2 regions of the Streptomyces incanus genome follow, and region 2 is predicted to be linked to the other one. Evidence: predicted binding sites of a transcription regulator. Region 2 holds the regulator's gene; the other holds the start of a gene.
What was found. Region 2 encodes HrcA, which represses chaperone genes, less so after heat shock. Its sites were predicted from a motif close to TTNGCACTCNGNNNNNCNGAGTGCNAA; they were not measured.
Positions count from the first base shown of each region.

Region 1 (8,202 bases), on a different contig from region 2:
CCCCGGCTTCGCGGCACGCCAGCCCTTCGCGATGCTCACCCTCTCCATCGTGCTGCTGGTGCAGCACACCACCGGTTCGTACGGCGCGGCCGGCGCCGTCGCGGCGGTCACCGGCGTATCCATGGCAGTGTTCGCGCCGTACAGCGGACGCCTCGCCGACCGCTACGGGCAGCGCGCCGTCCTCGTCCCCGGCGTGCTGGTGCACACGGTGTCCGGGCTGACCCTGACCGCGCTGGCACTGAACGGCGCCCCGCTGTGGGCGCTGTTCGCCGCCGCTGTGCCCACCGGCGCCTCGGTGCCCCAGATCGGGCCCATGGTGCGCGCCCGCTGGGGCGTGAAGCTCAAGAACTCCCCGCTGATGACCACGGCTGCGGCCTTCGAGTCCGTCACCGACGAGCTGACCTTCGTCGTCGGACCGCTGCTGGCCACCGCCCTGTGCACGGCCGTGGACCCGGCGGCGGGCCTGGTGACCGAGGCCGCGCTGACCCTGATCGGCGGTCTGCTGTTCGCCGCGCAGAAGGGCACACAACCCGAGGTGGCCGCTCGCGGGCACGCGCGCGTGGAACACGTTTCCGCACTCCGCGTCCCCGGGGTACGCGTCCTGATCGTCATCTTCCTGGGCATCGGGTCCGTCTTCGGCGGTATGCAGGTGTCGCTGGCCGCGTACACCGAGTCGATCGGCGAGCCCGGACTGAACGGCATCCTGTACGGCGTCTTCGCCGCGGGAAACATGCTCTCCGGCATCGCCTGCGGCGCCATCGCCTGGAAGGCCGCCCCGCAGCGGCGCCTGGTCATCGGGTACGTGGCGCTCGCGGTGACCGCCTCCGCCCTGTGGACCGCCCACTCGGCGCTGTTCCTCGCCGGGCTCGGCCTCCTGGTCGGCATGTGCATCGCGCCCGCCCTGATCACCGGGTACACCCTGGTGGACGACCTGGTCCCGGCCGGTGCCCGCACCGAGGCCTTCACCTGGCTGACCGGCGCGGTGGCACTCGGCCAGGCGGCCGCGGTCACGGTCTCCGGGCAGCTGGAGGACAACCTCTGGACCGGCGCCGGGTTCCTGGTGCCGATGGGCGGCACGGTGCTCGCCCTGGTGACGCTGCTGGTCCTGCGATCACGGCTGGTACCGCCCCGGGTGACCCGCGAGGTCACACGCGGCGCGGCCCGGCGCGATCCCGTCGCGATCAGTGAGATGTGACGCACTCGCAGGCCGCCGCACAGGCCCCCGCCAGGTTTGCCCGCGCACACGCGCGGGGCCATGGCGACGCCGCGGACATGGCTTCCCGCCTGGGAAGCCGTACCGCGAAGCGCGTCCGGAACACGCGCTGAGCACGTACGGAGGCCCGTCCCCATGACGGTCGCGCTCCGACCGCCGCCCGTGGCGGGGTGACGCGCGTTACGCCGATCACTTGCGGCACGGGTTACCATTGACGATCGTTAGCACTCATCGAGTGAGAGTGCCAGGAGGAAGACAGTGCCCACCTATCAGTACCAGTGCACCGAGTGCGGCGAGGGCCTCGAGGCGGTGCAGAAGTTCACCGATGACGCTCTTACCGAGTGCCCGAACTGCCAGGGGCGCCTGAAGAAGGTGTTCTCGGCGGTCGGCATTGTCTTCAAGGGCTCCGGCTTCTACCGCAACGACAGCCGCGGTTCTTCGTCGAGCAGCACTTCGGCGTCGAAGACGTCCGATTCGTCGACGAGCTCGTCTTCGTCTTCGTCCTCTTCGTCTTCTTCCTCGTCCTCATCCTCTTCGGGCTCCGGATCTTCTTCTGGCTCCGGCTCGTCGTCCGGGTCCGGCAGCTCCAGCAGCACCGCGGGCAGCACCGCCGCCTGAGGCCGAATCCTCACGGGACCCCGTCGTCGTCCGACGACGGGGTCCTCGGCGTTTCCGGGGCCGGTTAGGGTGCGGAACATGGCGAACAAGGCGAACGTCGAGATCGGCGTGATCGGCGGCTCCGGTTTCTACTCCTTCCTCGACGACGTGACCGAGGTCCAGGTGGACACCCCGTACGGGGCGCCCAGCGACTCCCTCTTCCTCGGCGAACTGGCCGGTCGGAGGGTCGCCTTCCTCCCCCGGCACGGACGCGGCCACCATCTGCCGCCGCACCGGATCAACTACCGGGCCAACCTGTGGGCACTCAGGTCGGTCGGCGCGCGCCAGGTGCTCGGGCCGTGCGCGGTGGGCGGGCTGCGGCCCGAGTACGGGCCGGGGACGCTGCTGGTCCCGGACCAGTTCGTGGACCGTACGAAGTCCCGGGCGGGCACCTATTTCGACGGACTGCCGCGGCCCGACGGCATCGTCCCGAACGTCGTGCACGTGTCGCTGGCCGACCCCTACTGCCCCGCCGGCCGGGCCGCCGCCCTGAAGTCGGCGCGTGGGCGGGACTGGGAACCGGTGGACGGCGGCACGCTGGTCGTGCTCGAGGGGCCGCGCTTCTCCACCCGCGCCGAGTCGTTGTGGCACCGGGCGCAGGGCTGGTCGGTGGTGGGCATGACCGGCCACCCCGAGGCGGCGCTCGCCCGTGAGCTGGAGCTCTGCTACACGTCCCTGACCCTGGTCACCGACCTCGACGCCGGTGCCGAGAGCGGCGAGGGCGTCTCGCACGACGAGGTGCTGCGGGTGTTCGCGGACAACGTGGACCGACTGCGGAACGTGCTCTTCGACACGGTGGCGGCGCTGCCGACGACCCGGGAACGGGGCTGCCTGTGCGCCTCGGCGCTGGGCGGAATGGATCCGGGGTTCGCGCTGCCGTAGGACTGCCGGCGCGGGGCTCGTGGCGCACGGTCGGGTCGCGGAGCACGGTCGGGTGAGAGGGTTTTCCACAGGCCGTGGTCTGTCCACAGGCTCCGGCGGAGAACGGCGGGAAGCCCCATCGTGGGATCCGCAAGCCGATCCCTCGTCGCAGGTGGTGGTCCCGTGTCATTCCCGCCCTCGTCCCCTCCCCCGTTCCCTCCGTCGTCTCTGCGTCAGTCCTCGCTCCGGTCCCCCTACCCCTCCCGGTCCGCCTCCCCTTACTCCTCCCGGTCCCCCTCCCCCTCGTCGGCTGTCTCGACTCCTTCCTCCCGCCCCGCCGTAGTCCCGCACCCGCCCGGGGTCGGGGTCCCTCCACATTGCGAGGTGCCGCACTTCGCGCCGGTGCGGGTGCGTGCCGGGCTGCTGGGGTCGGCTCGGCTGGTCCGGCACCGGAGGCGGGCGGCGGCGGTCGGTCTCGCCGTCACGGCGGTGGCGCTGGTGGCGGCGGGCGGCCCCCGGGAGGCAGACCGGTCGCGCGGGCGTCCCGAGGCCGCTTCGAGCGCACATGCCGGGCCGGCGTCCACGGGAGACCGTGTCGCACGGGCACGGCGCGCGGGAGCGCGTGTCACGGCGCCGGTGCGGATCGCCGACGCCGCCACCGTGCGGCTGCTGCGGCCGGGCGACCGGGTCGATGTCATCGCCGCCGAGGAGCGGGTGACAGGCGGTGAGGCCCGCGTGGTCGCGCGTGGGGCGCGGGTCACCGAGGTGCCGAAGCCATCGGAGGACACGGGCGCGGGCGGGGCCCTGGTGATGCTGTCGGTTCCGCGCGCCGCCGCGGCCGACCTCGCCGGCGCGAGCGCCACGGCACGGCTGGCGGTGACCCTGTGGTGAGCGGGTCCCTCTCGGCCGATGGCGCGGGTGTCGTGTCTCTCGTCTCTTGCTCGAGGGACCCGAGTGGACGGTTCGGCGGGGCGCTGACATAGGTTGCGGAGCGTTTGATCTCCCATGTCACACATACAAGATGGAGCCCTGGGGTGAGCGAGAGGAACGAAACCAGCATCTGGCAGGGCTTCAAGGCCTTCCTGATGCGTGGGAACGTCATCGACCTGGCCGTGGCCGTGGTCATCGGCGCCGCCTTCACCAACATAGTCAACGCGGTGGTGAAGGGTGTGATCAATCCGCTGGTCGGCGCCTTCGGCACGCAGAACCTGGACACTTACAGCTCGTGCCTGAAGGACCCCTGCAAGGGCACCGGCGATGCCGCGACGGGCGTCAGGATCCTGTGGGGTTCGGTCCTCGGCGCGACGCTCCAGTTCGTGATCACGGCTGCGGTCGTCTACTTCCTGATGGTGATGCCGATGACCCGGTATCTGGCCCGGGTCGAGGCCCGCAGGAAGGCGAAGGAAGGCACGCAGGAACTCGTCGAGCTCTCCGAGCTCGAGGTGCTCAAGGAGATCCGCGACGAGCTGGTCGCGCAGCGCGGCTCGGGTCGCAGCGAGGGCCCGGAGTACAGCGAGCGATAGCCGGCACCGGCCCGCACGGCACCCGGGTCAGATGTGGTGGGGCGGCTTCTCGTCGAGGAAGCGCTTCAGGTCCGACGCGCTGTCGCCGGACGGGCGGTCGCCCCACCCCCGGTCCGTGTCGTCCGCGGACTGCTGGTCCAGCGGATCGTCGAAGACCAGCGCGGGCTTCGGCTCGCGCGGCCGGGGATCGGAGGGAGTGCTCATACGACCAGAATACGGCCCCGGCGGAACCTTCCCCCGACGGCGATCGCTCCCTGGGGGCGGCTCCCTGCTCCGGCGGTGACCGCGCGAGACTGGCGCCATGACTGTTGACGCTCTGACCGATGTGGCCGGTGTGCGCGTGGGACACGCGACCCGTACCGGAGACGGCCTGCTCACCGGTGCCACGGTGGTGCTCGCGCCCGAGGGCGGGGCCGTGGCCGCCGTGGACGTGCGGGGCGGCGGTCCGGGTACGAAGGAGACCGACGCGCTCGATCCCCGCAACCTCGTGCAGCGGGTCGAGGCGGTCGTCCTGGCCGGCGGCAGTGCCTATGGACTCGACGCGGCGTCCGGGGTGATGGCCTGGCTGGAGGAGCGGGGGCGCGGGGTACGCGTCGGCCCGGATCCCGCGCACGTGGTGCCGGTGGTGCCGGCCGCCTGTGTCTTCGATCTGGGCCGGGGCGGGGACTTCCGGGCCCGGCCGGACGCGGCCACCGGGCGCGCGGCGGTCGAGGCGGCAGCGGCGACCGCGCCGGGGGCGCGGGTACCGGAGGGATGCGTGGGCGCCGGTACGGGGGCCGTGGTCGGAGCGGTGAAGGGCGGGATCGGCACCGCGAGCACGGTGCTGGACTCGGGAATCACGGTGGCCGCGCTGGTGGTGGCCAACGCGGCGGGGTCGGCGCTGGACCCGGAAACGGGGACGCTGTACGGCGAGTTGTTCCGGGGCGGCCGGGTGCGTCATCCCGACGCGGAGGTGCACGCGGCAGCGCTCCGGCGGCTCGCCGGCATCGCGGAGCGGAACGGGCCGCAGCCGCTCAACACCACGCTCGCGGTGGTCGCCACCGACGCGGACCTGTCCAAGGCGCAGGCGCAGAAGCTGGCCGGCACCGCGCACGACGGCATCGCGCGGGCGGTGCGGCCGGTGCATCTGCTCAACGACGGGGACACGGTGTTCGCCCTCGCCACAGGCACCCACGCGCTCGACGCCGCGAACCCTCTCGCCCTGAACGAGATCCTCGCGGCGGGCGCCGACTCGGTGACCCGCGCGATCGTACGGGCCCTGCGCGCGGCCGGGTCGGTGGACGGACCGGGCGGAGCCTGGCCGTCGTACGAGGAGCTGTACGGGTAGCTGCATGGGTAGGTGTATGACGAACCGGACAGGGAGGCTCGTGGCGCCCCGGACGGGAAAGCGTAGGGGAGTCGGGCGGGACAGCGAGGACGTCCGGTGAACGGAGGGAGTCAACCGCTGAGCGGACTGCGTGATCGGCGGCCGACGACCCGGCGACGAGCGCAGGAACGGCGTCTGAGCAGGGGGTACGGGTGTCCGCCGGGGACGGGCGGGAATTCTTCGCGCGATCCGTTCGTTTCACCGCCGCACGTTTTCTCAGTTCCCGGACATGATGTCCGCCCGAAGGGCTACGGTATGCACCCACAAGGTGACATGCAGCGACGCCGGGAGAAGCCTTGAGCGTTCCGTACGAGACGGCAGCGTACGAACCAGCCGACTCGCCCGAGTCTCCTGAGGAGCATCTCGCGCGACTGCTCGGCCGTGCCCTGAACTCCTTCGAGCTGCCCGACGAGGCAGTACGCCTGCTCGACTGCGCGCTGGCGTACGACAGTTCGCTGCACTCCGCGCACCACAGTGCCGGCCTGCACCGCGAGACGTACCGGCACACCTGGCTGCTCGCCGACGGCTCGGCGCTCACGCTCTGGGAGCTGGTCCACAACACGACCCCGGGCAGCGAGCCCCAGCACGAGGTGTACGTGGACGGGGAGGAACTGGGCGTCGCCACCGCCCGGCTGCCGCTGCCGCCGGAGACCCCGGACTTCGAACTGCCGGTGGCGGTGCAGTTGTCCCAGATCCCCGCACCCCTGCCCGTCTACGTCCCCGACGCTTCGGCGGACCACGCGCGCCGCTTACTGCGCCGGGCGGAGAACACGGACCGTCCGGGACCTCGGACGGCCGCGCTGCTGACCACGGCGTCCGCCCACCAGATCACCCAGGCCTTCGGCCGCCCGGCCGCCGTGGGAGGGCCGGGGCGCTCGAGGCTGTCCTTCTCCCTGTACGAGCACGCGTTCCTGCTGCGTGACGGGGTGGAGATCTCCCTCTGGGAGGTGGAGCACACGGCCACGCCCGACGGGCGGCACATGTGCGAGGTGTACACCACCGAGGACGCCGCCCGGGACGCGATGGAGCGGCGCGCGACACAGGTGCCCTGACCAGGGTCGCACTGCCCGGCCCGCTGTCATCGCCCTTCCCGACCACCGGTGAAGCGCCGCACCAGGACGGTGAACGCCTCACGCTCGGCCGGGGTGAGCCGCACCTGCTCCGCCTGCGGGCCCGTTCGCCGCTGACGCGGAATCGTCCGGAGTGCCTGCGACTCCTGCGGCCCCGGAACGTCGCGCCCCGGCTTCGACTTCGGATCCGGCTTCTGATCCTGATTCGGGCGAGGGCCGACGTCCTCGCCCCGCGGTCCCGGCCCTGTGGGCCCCCACCGCGCTCCCGCTCGGGCCGGCGTCCGCATCCGCGTCCGCAAGCCGGCGCCACTCCCCCGCACCCGCCTGCGGTCCCGCCGCAGAACACCGGCCAGGCCCGCTGTGCAGGCCACGGCCACCAGGGTGAGGACGGTGGCGCCCGTCACCCTCAAGATCGAGTCGTGCTCAGGCATGGGCCCAGTACACATCACGGTCCGGGACTTTGGTCCCGGACCGTGATGAACGTGATCTATATCGCAGTTGACTCGTTTTCCTGCGAAAGTCTCACATGTACCTATTGGAGCAGTTCGCCGGCCTTGCCGCCTTCCGCCGTTGCCGGCTTCCGTGCTGTCCGCTCCCGGGTCACGCGGCGACCGGCTGCTTCGATCCCGCCGCCGCGGCCGCCGAGCCCTCGCCGCTGATCGCGCCGGGCGCTCCCGGAGCCGGCTTGCGCAGGCCCTTCAGGACGATCACCAGAGCCGCCGTGACACAGACGCCCGCCGCGATGGCGACCAGGTAGAGCAGCGGGTTGCCGATCAGCGGAACCACGAAGATGCCGCCGTGCGGCGCGCGCAGGGTGGCGCCGAAGGCCATGGACAGGGCTCCGGTGACCGCGCCGCCCACCATCGAGGCGGGGATCACGCGCAGCGGGTCGGCCGCCGCGAACGGGATCGCGCCCTCGGAGATGAAGGAGGCGCCCAAAACCCAGGCGGCCTTGCCGTTCTCCCGCTCGGTCCGGTTGAAGAGCTTGCCGCGGACCGTGGTGGCCAGGGCCATCGCCAGCGGCGGAACCATGCCGGCCGCCATCACCGCGGCCATGATCTTCATCGCGGAGTCGCTGGGGCTGGCGACCGCGATACCGGCCGTGGCGAAGGTGTACGCGACCTTGTTGACGGGGCCGCCGAGGTCGAAGCACATCATCAGGCCGAGCAGGGTGCCGAGCAGAATGGCGTTGGTGCCGGTGAGGCCGTTCAGCCAGTTGGTCATGCCGTTCTGCGCCTCGGCGATCGGCTTGCCGATCACCACGAACATCAGGAAGCCGACCACCGCCGAGGAGATCAGCGGGATCACCACCACCGGCATGATGCCGCGCAGCGCCACCGGGATGCGCACCCGCTGGATCCCCAGCACCACCGCACCGGCGATCAGACCGGCGGCGAGACCGCCGAGGAAGCCCGCGTTGATGGTGAGGGAGATCGAACCGCCGACGAAACCGGGCACGAGTCCCGGCCGGTCGGCCATGCCGTACGCGATGTAGCCCGCCAGGACCGGGAC
Region 1 covers NZ_JBHSPC010000015.1:319,247-327,448, reverse strand. Annotated here, with positions in the region: gene ACFP2V_RS07410 (MFS transporter) at 1-1,195, shown strand, start outside; gene ACFP2V_RS07405 (FmdB family zinc ribbon protein) at 1,472-1,831, shown strand; gene ACFP2V_RS07400 (S-methyl-5'-thioadenosine phosphorylase) at 1,910-2,752, shown strand; gene ACFP2V_RS07395 (hypothetical protein) at 3,116-3,622, shown strand; gene mscL (large conductance mechanosensitive channel protein MscL) at 3,766-4,254, shown strand; gene ACFP2V_RS07385 (hypothetical protein) at 4,282-4,458, opposite strand; gene ACFP2V_RS07380 (P1 family peptidase) at 4,556-5,581, shown strand; gene ACFP2V_RS07375 (DUF6227 family protein) at 5,917-6,672, shown strand; gene ACFP2V_RS07370 (PTS fructose transporter subunit IIABC) at 7,291-8,202, opposite strand, start outside.
Region 1: a site for HrcA is predicted at 1,435-1,461, ahead of ACFP2V_RS07405 (FmdB family zinc ribbon protein). Genes of this name have one in related genera too.

Region 2 (8,202 bases):
GTCGGTGGTGCTGGCGATCCTCAGCTGGCTGAGCGGGCGGGGGCCGGGGTGGGACCAGGCGAGCCAGGCGGAGTCGGGCGAGAAGGTCAGCCCGGACACGTCGCCGTCCTCGCTGCGGTCGACCTCGCGGACCTCGCCGGTCTCGCGCTCGACGAGCAGGACGCGGCCGTCGTGCGAGGCGACCGCGGCGCGGCTGCCGTCCGGTGACATCGCGAGCCCCAGGACCCGGCCGAGCTGTCCGGCGGCGAGCCGGCGCGGGGTCGCGCCGGGGGCGAGGCCGGTGGCCGGGGCGAACTCCAGGGCGTCGTCGCCCTCGGCGTCCGTCACCCACACCACCCACTCCTCCCCGTCCGCGCGGAAGGTGCGCGGGCGCCGGGCGCGGACGCCGGGGGTGGCGGCGAGGGCCCGGGCGGGCCCCGAACGGTGGGTGACCCAGTGGACGGTGCCGCGCACGCAGACGGCGCTGCCGCGCGCGGTGTGGTCGGGGGCGGCGGAGCCGAACCAGCGGGCGGCGTTCACCGGGAACGGCTGGAGGTCGACGCGCTGGCCGCCGAGCCGGATGTCGAGCGGGCGGGGCTCGGCCCCGTCCAGGTCGTCGAGGAGCCACAGTCGGCCGGCGCTGGAGTAGACGACGCGGGTGCCGTCGGTGGCGGCGTGCCGGGCGTAGAAGCCCTCGAGGGGGGTGTGCCGGCGCAGGTCGGACCCGTCGGCGAGGGAGGAGTACAGCGCGCCGGTGCCCTCGTGGTCGGAGAGGAAGGCAAGCCTCGTCCCCACCCAGACCGGGTACTCGATGTTCCCGTCGAGGTCGGCGTGCAGGCGTACGAACTCGACGGGGCCGTCGGTCTCCGGGGCGTCCGCGCCGTCGCCGTCCCCGGACTCCCGCTCGATCCACAGCTTGCCCGCCGTGCCGCCCCGGTAGCGCTTCCACGTAGCGGCCTCGCGGCCCATCGTCGCGGACAGCAGTACGGTGCGCGGCCCGTGGGCGACGTCGCCCACGGGGCCGTAGGGCAGCGTGGTGGCGGGGCCTCCGTCGAGCGGGATCGCGCGGGCCCAGGTGCGGCGCAGGCTGGCCTGGCCGTGGGCGCTGAGCGCCAGGACCTTCCCGTCCGGGGTCCAGCCGCGCACCTGGGTCTTCCCGCTCCCCCAGTGCGTCAGGCGTCTGCCGGGGCCGCCCTCGACGGGCGCGACGTGCACCTCGGGGGCGCCGTCACGGGTGGAGGTCCAGGCGACGGTGGTGCCGTCGGGCGAGATGCGGGGCATCGTCACCGGCACGTTGTCGGCGCTGGCCCGCCAGGCGCGGCCGCCGTCGAGCGGGGCGAGCCACACGTCGTCCTCGGCGGTGAAGGCGACCAACTCGCCGTGCAGATGCGGGAACCGGAAATAGGCGGCGGGGGCGACCGATGCAGGCTGTGTCACCCGGTCACCCTATGCAAGCGCGGTCGGCGTGGACAGAGGTTTGGATCACTTGCCCTCGACAGGGCGGCAGGAGGGGTACTGATCGCACCACACGGTCGTCGTGACCGTCACCGTGACGGTGGGCCGCGGGCCGCGGTTCGTGGGCTCGCCCACCGCGGGCGGGCTGGTGGCGTCGCAGTCGCCCAGGCCGTCGACCCGGAACACCTGCTTGCCGTCCACCTTCGCGGTGATGTCCCCGCGCACGCAGGCGCCGTTGACGGCGTGGGTGATCTTCCCGGTGACGGTGATCTCCTTGCCGTTCTCGGTCTCCCCGTGGCAGTCCACGGTGGCCACGGTGTCCTCGCTCGCGCTCGCGGACCGCGGCGACGCGCTCGCGTCCTCCCCGTAGGAGGCGGTGCAGCTGAGCCACCGCACGCCGTCCTTCTGGCGGTTGAGCTCCTCGGTGACCGTCTCGTCGGTCGTGAGCGCCACCGCGGCCGAGCCGACCGAGCCGGGCTCGCACGCCACGATCCCACCCACGGCGACCACGGCGAACACCGCGGCCGGCACCGGCCGCCGCCACCGTGTCCCGCGTCGAGCCCTTGGCCACGGCCTTGCCCTTGACCAGGACCTTGGCCAACTCCTCGTCAGTGCCCCCTTGGACGCCATGGACGGCAGCCTGCCACCGTCACAGGCGTGACGGTAGGGCGCATACGGCCACCGCGCACCACCGTGGGCGGACGCGCGGCGAACGCCGCCCCGGAAGGCTCGTCGTGGACGGTTCCGCCGCGGGCGGAACAGCCGTTCACCTGTGGTCGGTGCGCCATCGGCACAGCACCGGGGGCCCTGTCAGGAGGTGCTCACCCTGCGCAGGGACGAGAGGACGACACGCCCGGTGTTCCGGGGCGGCGAGGGACGTCTCGTCCCCGGTGGCTTCCCGCACTCGGGGGGCGTGGCCGGCGGCGGTCAGGGGACACCGGACCTGCACGAGCCCCGTGTCGTACGGGCCTTCGTCGACGAGGCGGCCCGGCACGGGCTGCTCACCGGGTCCGGGTCCGGGCCCAGGTCCGGGCCCAGGTCCGGGCCCAGGTCCGGGCCCAGGTCCGGGCCCAGGTCCGGGCCCGCGGAACTCGACGGCTGGTAGCTGTTCCCGGCGGTCGCCGCCGGCCGCGCGGCGGACGGCTGACCGGAACCCGTCAGAGGCCTGGGCCGTCAGGACCAGCGGCCCGTGCGGGCCAGGAGGACGGCCGTCGCCGCGGTGCCGGCGGTGGAGGTGCGCAGGACGCTGCGGCCCAGGCGGTAGGGCTTGGCGCCGGCCTGCGCGAAGAGCTCCAGCTCCTGCGGCGAGACGCCGCCTTCGGGGCCGACGACCAGCACGATGGTGCCGGAGACGGGGAGTTCGGCGGTCGCGAGGGGTTCGGTGCCGCTCTCGTGGAGGACGGCGGCGAAGTCGGCTTCGGCGAGAAGTGACGCAACCTGTGGGGTCGTGGCCGCGTCCGCGACCTCCGGGAAGCGCGTCCGGCGGGACTGCTTGCCGGCTTCGCGGGCCGTCGCCCGCCATTTGCCGAGGGACTTCAGCCCGCGCTCGCCCCGCCACTGGGTGACGCAGCGCGACGCCGACCACGGCACGACCGCGTCGACGCCGACCTCGGTCATCGTCTCCACGGCCAGCTCGCCCCGGTCCCCCTTGGGCAGGGCCTGGACGACGGTGAGCCGGGGCGACTCCACGGGTTCCTCGACGACGTCGCCGAGGCGCACGATCAGCCGGTCCTTGCCTTCGGTGCCGGTCACCTCACCCTCGGCCCGGCGGCCGGCGCCGTCGGTGAGGACGACGGTCTCCCCGGCCCGCAGCCGCTTCACCGAGACGGCGTGCCGCCCCTCGGGGCCGTCGAGCACGTGGTGGCCAAAGCCGTCCGTGCCGAAGTCGTCCACGACGAAGACCGGGGCGGTCATCGGGCACCTCCTGCCGACAACGCGGTCCGGGTGGCGGCGAGTTCGGCGGCCAGCACCTCCACCAGCTGCCCGGCGGGCAGCTCGCGGGCCATCCGGTGGCCCTGTCCCGCCCACAGCGCCATGCCCTGCGGGTCCCCGGCGGCGGCCGCGGCCTTGCGCAGCGGGGCGGTCAGATGGTGGACGTCCGGGTAGGCGGCGGGCGCGTACGGGCCGTGCTCGCGCAGGAAGCGGTTGACCAGGGCGCGGGCCGGGCGTCCGGAGAAGGCGCGGGTCAGTTCGGTGCGGGCGTACAGGGGGTTGGTCAGCGCCTGCTTGTGCAGGACGTGCGCGCCGGACTCGTGGGCGGCGAGGAACGCCGTGCCGAGCTGGGCCGCCGAGGCGCCGGCCGCGAGGACGGCGGCGATCTGGCTGCCGTGCATGATGCCGCCGGCCGCGACGACCGGGATGCCCACGGCCTCCCGCACCTGGCTGATCAGCGACAGCAGTCCGATGCCGGAGCCGTCCGTCTCCGGGTCGTCCCGGTGGGTGCCCTGATGGCCGCCGGCCTCGACACCCTGCGCGATCACCGCGTCGGCGCCCGCCTCCTCCACCGACCGCGCCTCGTCGGGGGTGGTGGCGGTGGCCAGCGTGAACGTGCCGGCGCGGCGCAGGGCGTCCAGGACGTCGCGGGAGGGCACGCCGAAGTGGAACGACACCACCGGCACCGGGTTGTCGAGCAGGACGGCGAGTTTGGCGTCGTAGCCGTCGTCGCGGCCGCAGTCGGGGTCGCCGAGCTCGGTGGCGTACCAGGGGGCCTCACCGGCCAGCTGGTGGGCGTAGACGCCGACGGCGGCGGGGTCGGGGGTCTCGGGCTGCGGCATGAAGACGTTGACGCCGAAGGCGAGGCCGGTCAGTCCGCGCAACTGCTTGATCTCCTGGTACATCCCGTCCGCGGTCTTGTACCCGGCGGCCAGGAACCCGAGTCCGCCCGCCTCGGACACGGCCGCGGCAAGCTGCGGCACGGCGACTCCGCCCGCCATCGGGGCCTGCACCACGGGGTGCCGGAGGAGGTCGGTGAGCGCCAAGGACATGACGGCATGTTGCCACGTCCTTCGGACATCTCCGAATCGGATCGAAGGCAGACCGGACGCGGATCGAAGATGGACCGGAAACGGATCGAAGGCGGATCGAAGACGGGTTCGAAGACGGGTTCGAAACGAACCGGGAACCCGTCGGAGACAGGTCCGGAGCGGTTCCGAAGAGGGCTTCGGAAGGGCTCCGGACGGATTCCGGAGCCGACCGTGCCCCTTGGCGCAGACCGTTTCCGAGGCCCCGCGCGGCCACTGCGACGAAGCGCCCCCGGGGCGTCCCGCGGGGGCCTTGTCCGGCCCTCGCGGAAAGCACCCGTCAGCACCATCAGGGAGCCGCAGGCCCACAGGCCCGTAGACGCCCGCCAGCGCGCGGCAGCGCCTCAGCGCCCGTTGAAGGCGTCCTTCAGCCGGGAGAACAGGCCCTGCTGGCCCGGCTGGAACTGGCCCAGCGGGCGCTCCTCGCCGCGGAGCTTGGCGAGTTCGCGCAGCAGGCGTTCCTGTTCGACGTCGAGCTTGCCCGGGGTCTGCACCTCGACGTGCACGATGAGGTCGCCCCGGCCGCCGCCGCGCAGATGCGTGACGCCCCGGTCGTGCAGCGGGATCGACTGGCCGGACTGGGTGCCGGGCCGGATGTCGACCTCCTCCATGCCGTCCAGCGTCTCCAGCGGCACTTTGGTGCCGAGGGCTGCCGCCGTCATCGGGATGGTGACCGTGCAGTGCAGGTCGTCGCCGCGCCGCTGGAAGGTGCTGTGCGGCAGCTCGTGGATCTCGACGTACAGGTCGCCGGCGGGACCGCCTCCGGGGCCGACCTCGCCCTCGCCGGCCAGCTGGATCCGCGTGCCGTTGTCCACACCGGCCGGGATCTTCACCGTCAGGGTGCGGCGGGAGCGGATCCGTCCGTCGCCCGCGCACTCCGGGCACGGGGTCGGGACGACGGTGCCGAAGCCCTGGCACTGCGGGCAGGGGCGCGAGGTCATGACCTGGCCCAGGAAGGACCGCGTGACCTGCGAGACCTCGCCCCGGCCGCGGCACATGTCACAGGTCTGCGCGGTGGTGCCGGGCGCGGCGCCCTCACCGCTGCAGGTGGTGCAGACGACCGCCGTGTCGACCTGGATGTCCTTGGTCGTCCCGAACGCGGCCTCGTCCAGCTCGATTTCGAGGCGGATCATCGCGTCCTGGCCGCGGCGGGTGCGCGAGCGCGGTCCGCGCTGCGACGCCGTGCCGAAGAACGCGTCCATGATGTCGGAGAAGTTTCCGAAGCCGCCCGCTCCGAAGCCGCCCGCGCCACCGCCGCCGGCCTGCTGGAGCGGGTCACCGCCGAGGTCGTAGACCTGCTTCTTCTGCGGGTCCGACAGCACCTCGTAGGCGGCGTTGATCTCCTTGAACCGCTCCTGCGTCTTCGGATCCGGGTTGACGTCCGGATGCAGCTCGCGGGCGAGTCGCCGGAAGGCCTTCTTGATCTCTTCCTGCGACGCGTCCCGGCGTACGCCGAGTACGGCGTAATAGTCGGTGGCCACTTACGACTCCGCCAGGATCTGTCCGACGTACCGTGCCACTGCGCGTACCGCTCCCATCGTTCCCGGGTAATCCATGCGTGTCGGTCCGACCACGCCGAGCTTGGCAACAGCCTCGCCGCCCGAACCGTAGCCCACCGACACCACGGACGTGGAGTTGAGTCCCTCATGGGCGTTCTCATGACCGATACGCACGGTCACGCCCGGATCCTTCGCCTCGCCGAGCAGCTTGAGAAGCACGACCTGCTCCTCGAGCGCCTCCAGGACAGGCCGGATCACCAGGGGAAAGTCATGTCCGAAGCGGGTCAGATTGGCGGTGCCGCCGATCATCAACCGCTCCTCGTTCTCCTCGACCAGTGTCTCCAGGAGAGTGGAGAGCACGGTCGAGACCGTACCGCGTTCCTCGGGGTCGAAGCCCTCGGGGAGGTCCTCGACGAGGGATGGTACGTCGGTGAAACGGCGGCCCGCGACACGGCTGTTGAGCCGCGCCCGCAGATCCGCCAGGGTCGCCTCCCCGACCGGCGCCGGACAGTCGATCATGCGCTGCTCGACCCGCCCGGTGTCCGTGATCAGCACCAGCATGGCGCGCGCGGGCGCCATCGGGAGCAGCTCCACGTGCCGCACGGTCGAACGGGTCAGCGACGGGTACTGCACGACGGCGACCTGCCGGGTCAGCTGCGCGAGCAGCCGCACCGTGCGGGCCACGACGTCGTCCAGGTCGACGGCGCCCTCGAGGAAGTTCTGGATGGCGCGCCGCTCGGGCGCGGTCATCGGCTTGACGCCGGCGAGCTTGTCCACGAAGAGCCGGTAGCCCTTGTCCGTGGGGATGCGCCCGGCGCTGGTGTGCGGCTGGGCGATGAAGCCCTCGTCCTCCAGGGCCGCCATGTCGTTGCGCACGGTGGCCGGGGAGACGCCCAGGTTGTGCCGCTCGGTGAGGGCCTTGGAACCGACGGGTTCCTCGGTGCCGACGTAGTCCTGGACGATGGCGCGCAGCACCTGGAGCCTGCGTTCACTGAGCATCACGCGCACCTCCAGAAGCCGTCCGCCCGGTATCTTCCCTGGCACTCTTCGCACGCGAGTGCCAGTCTCCCCGCCCAGTGTACGGCCGGGGGGTACTCCCCGGGCAAGGCCGGTGCCGCACCGTCGCGCCGCGAAAGCCGTAGGCGGTTAGCGTCGCGGTATGACGGTGGCTTGGGAAGAGTCGGGATGGGAACGGCCGGCGCCGGGAGTGGGGCGGTGCCGGCTTCCGGTGTGGGACTGCACGGTGGGGCTCGTGGTCGGCGCGGACGCGGTGCTGCTCGTGGACTCCGGTTCGTCCCTGCGCGAGGGCGCGCGGTTGCGGGCCGAGGCGCAGGCGCTCACCGGGCGGCGTGTGACGCATCTCGCGCTCACCCACCCCCACTTCGACCATGTGCTGGGGGCGGCGGTGTTCGCGGGCGCGGAGGTGTTCGGTGCGGTGGGCCTGGACACGGTGCTGGCGCGGGGGCGCGAGGAGCTGCGCGCGGACGCGGAGCGCCACGGTCTGGACGCGCGGGCGGCGGAAGAGGCCGTGGACGCGCTGGTCACGCCCCGGCACACGGTGGCCGGCGAGCGGACGCTCGACCTGGGCGGCGGACGGCGGGCACTTCTCGCGAACGTGGGCCCGGGGCACACGGCGCACGATCTCGCGGTACTGGTGCCCGGCGATCCGGGGGTGGTGTTCTGCGGCGACCTGGTGGAGGAGTCCGGCGAGCCGCAGGCGGGCCCCGACGCCGTGCCGTCGCAGTGGCCGGGCGCCCTGGACCGGCTGCTGGCCCTGGGCGGCGAGGACGCGGTGTACGTCCCCGGCCACGGCGCGGTGGTAGACGCGGCGTTCGTACGGGCCCAGCGCGACGCCCTCGCGGCCCGCTTCGGCGTGTCGGGCTGAATCTTCGGCCGAACGGGGGCCTGCTTCTCCTATCGTCATCAGAATGCGCTCGTACTCTCCTGATCTGACCCCCGGGTGGAAGAAGTCCCGTCCCGTCCCCGAGGTGCCGGCCGAGCCCGGTCTGGTCGTGGAGGAGCCCGGCAGCGGATTCTGCGGCGCGGTGATCCGCTGCGAGGCGGGCACGGTGACCCTGGAGGACCGCTTCGGCAAGCACCGGGTGTTCCCGCTGGAACCGCGCGGCTTCCTGTGGGAGGGGCGTGCGGTGACGCTGGTGCGGCCGGCCGCCGGCCCGTCCCGGCCGGCCCGTACGGCGTCCGGTTCGGTGGCGGTCCCGGGCGCACGCGCGCGCGTGGCGCGTGCCGGG
Region 2 covers NZ_JBHSPC010000012.1:31,285-39,486, forward strand. Annotated here, with positions in the region: gene ACFP2V_RS03665 (S41 family peptidase) at 1-1,416, opposite strand, end outside; gene ACFP2V_RS03670 (hypothetical protein) at 1,462-1,965, opposite strand; gene ACFP2V_RS03675 (16S rRNA (uracil(1498)-N(3))-methyltransferase) at 2,608-3,348, opposite strand; gene ACFP2V_RS03680 (nitronate monooxygenase) at 3,345-4,418, opposite strand; gene dnaJ (molecular chaperone DnaJ) at 4,799-5,935, opposite strand; gene hrcA (heat-inducible transcriptional repressor HrcA) at 5,936-6,952, opposite strand; gene ACFP2V_RS03695 (MBL fold metallo-hydrolase) at 7,113-7,838, shown strand; gene ACFP2V_RS03700 (DUF3097 domain-containing protein) at 7,882-8,202, shown strand, end outside.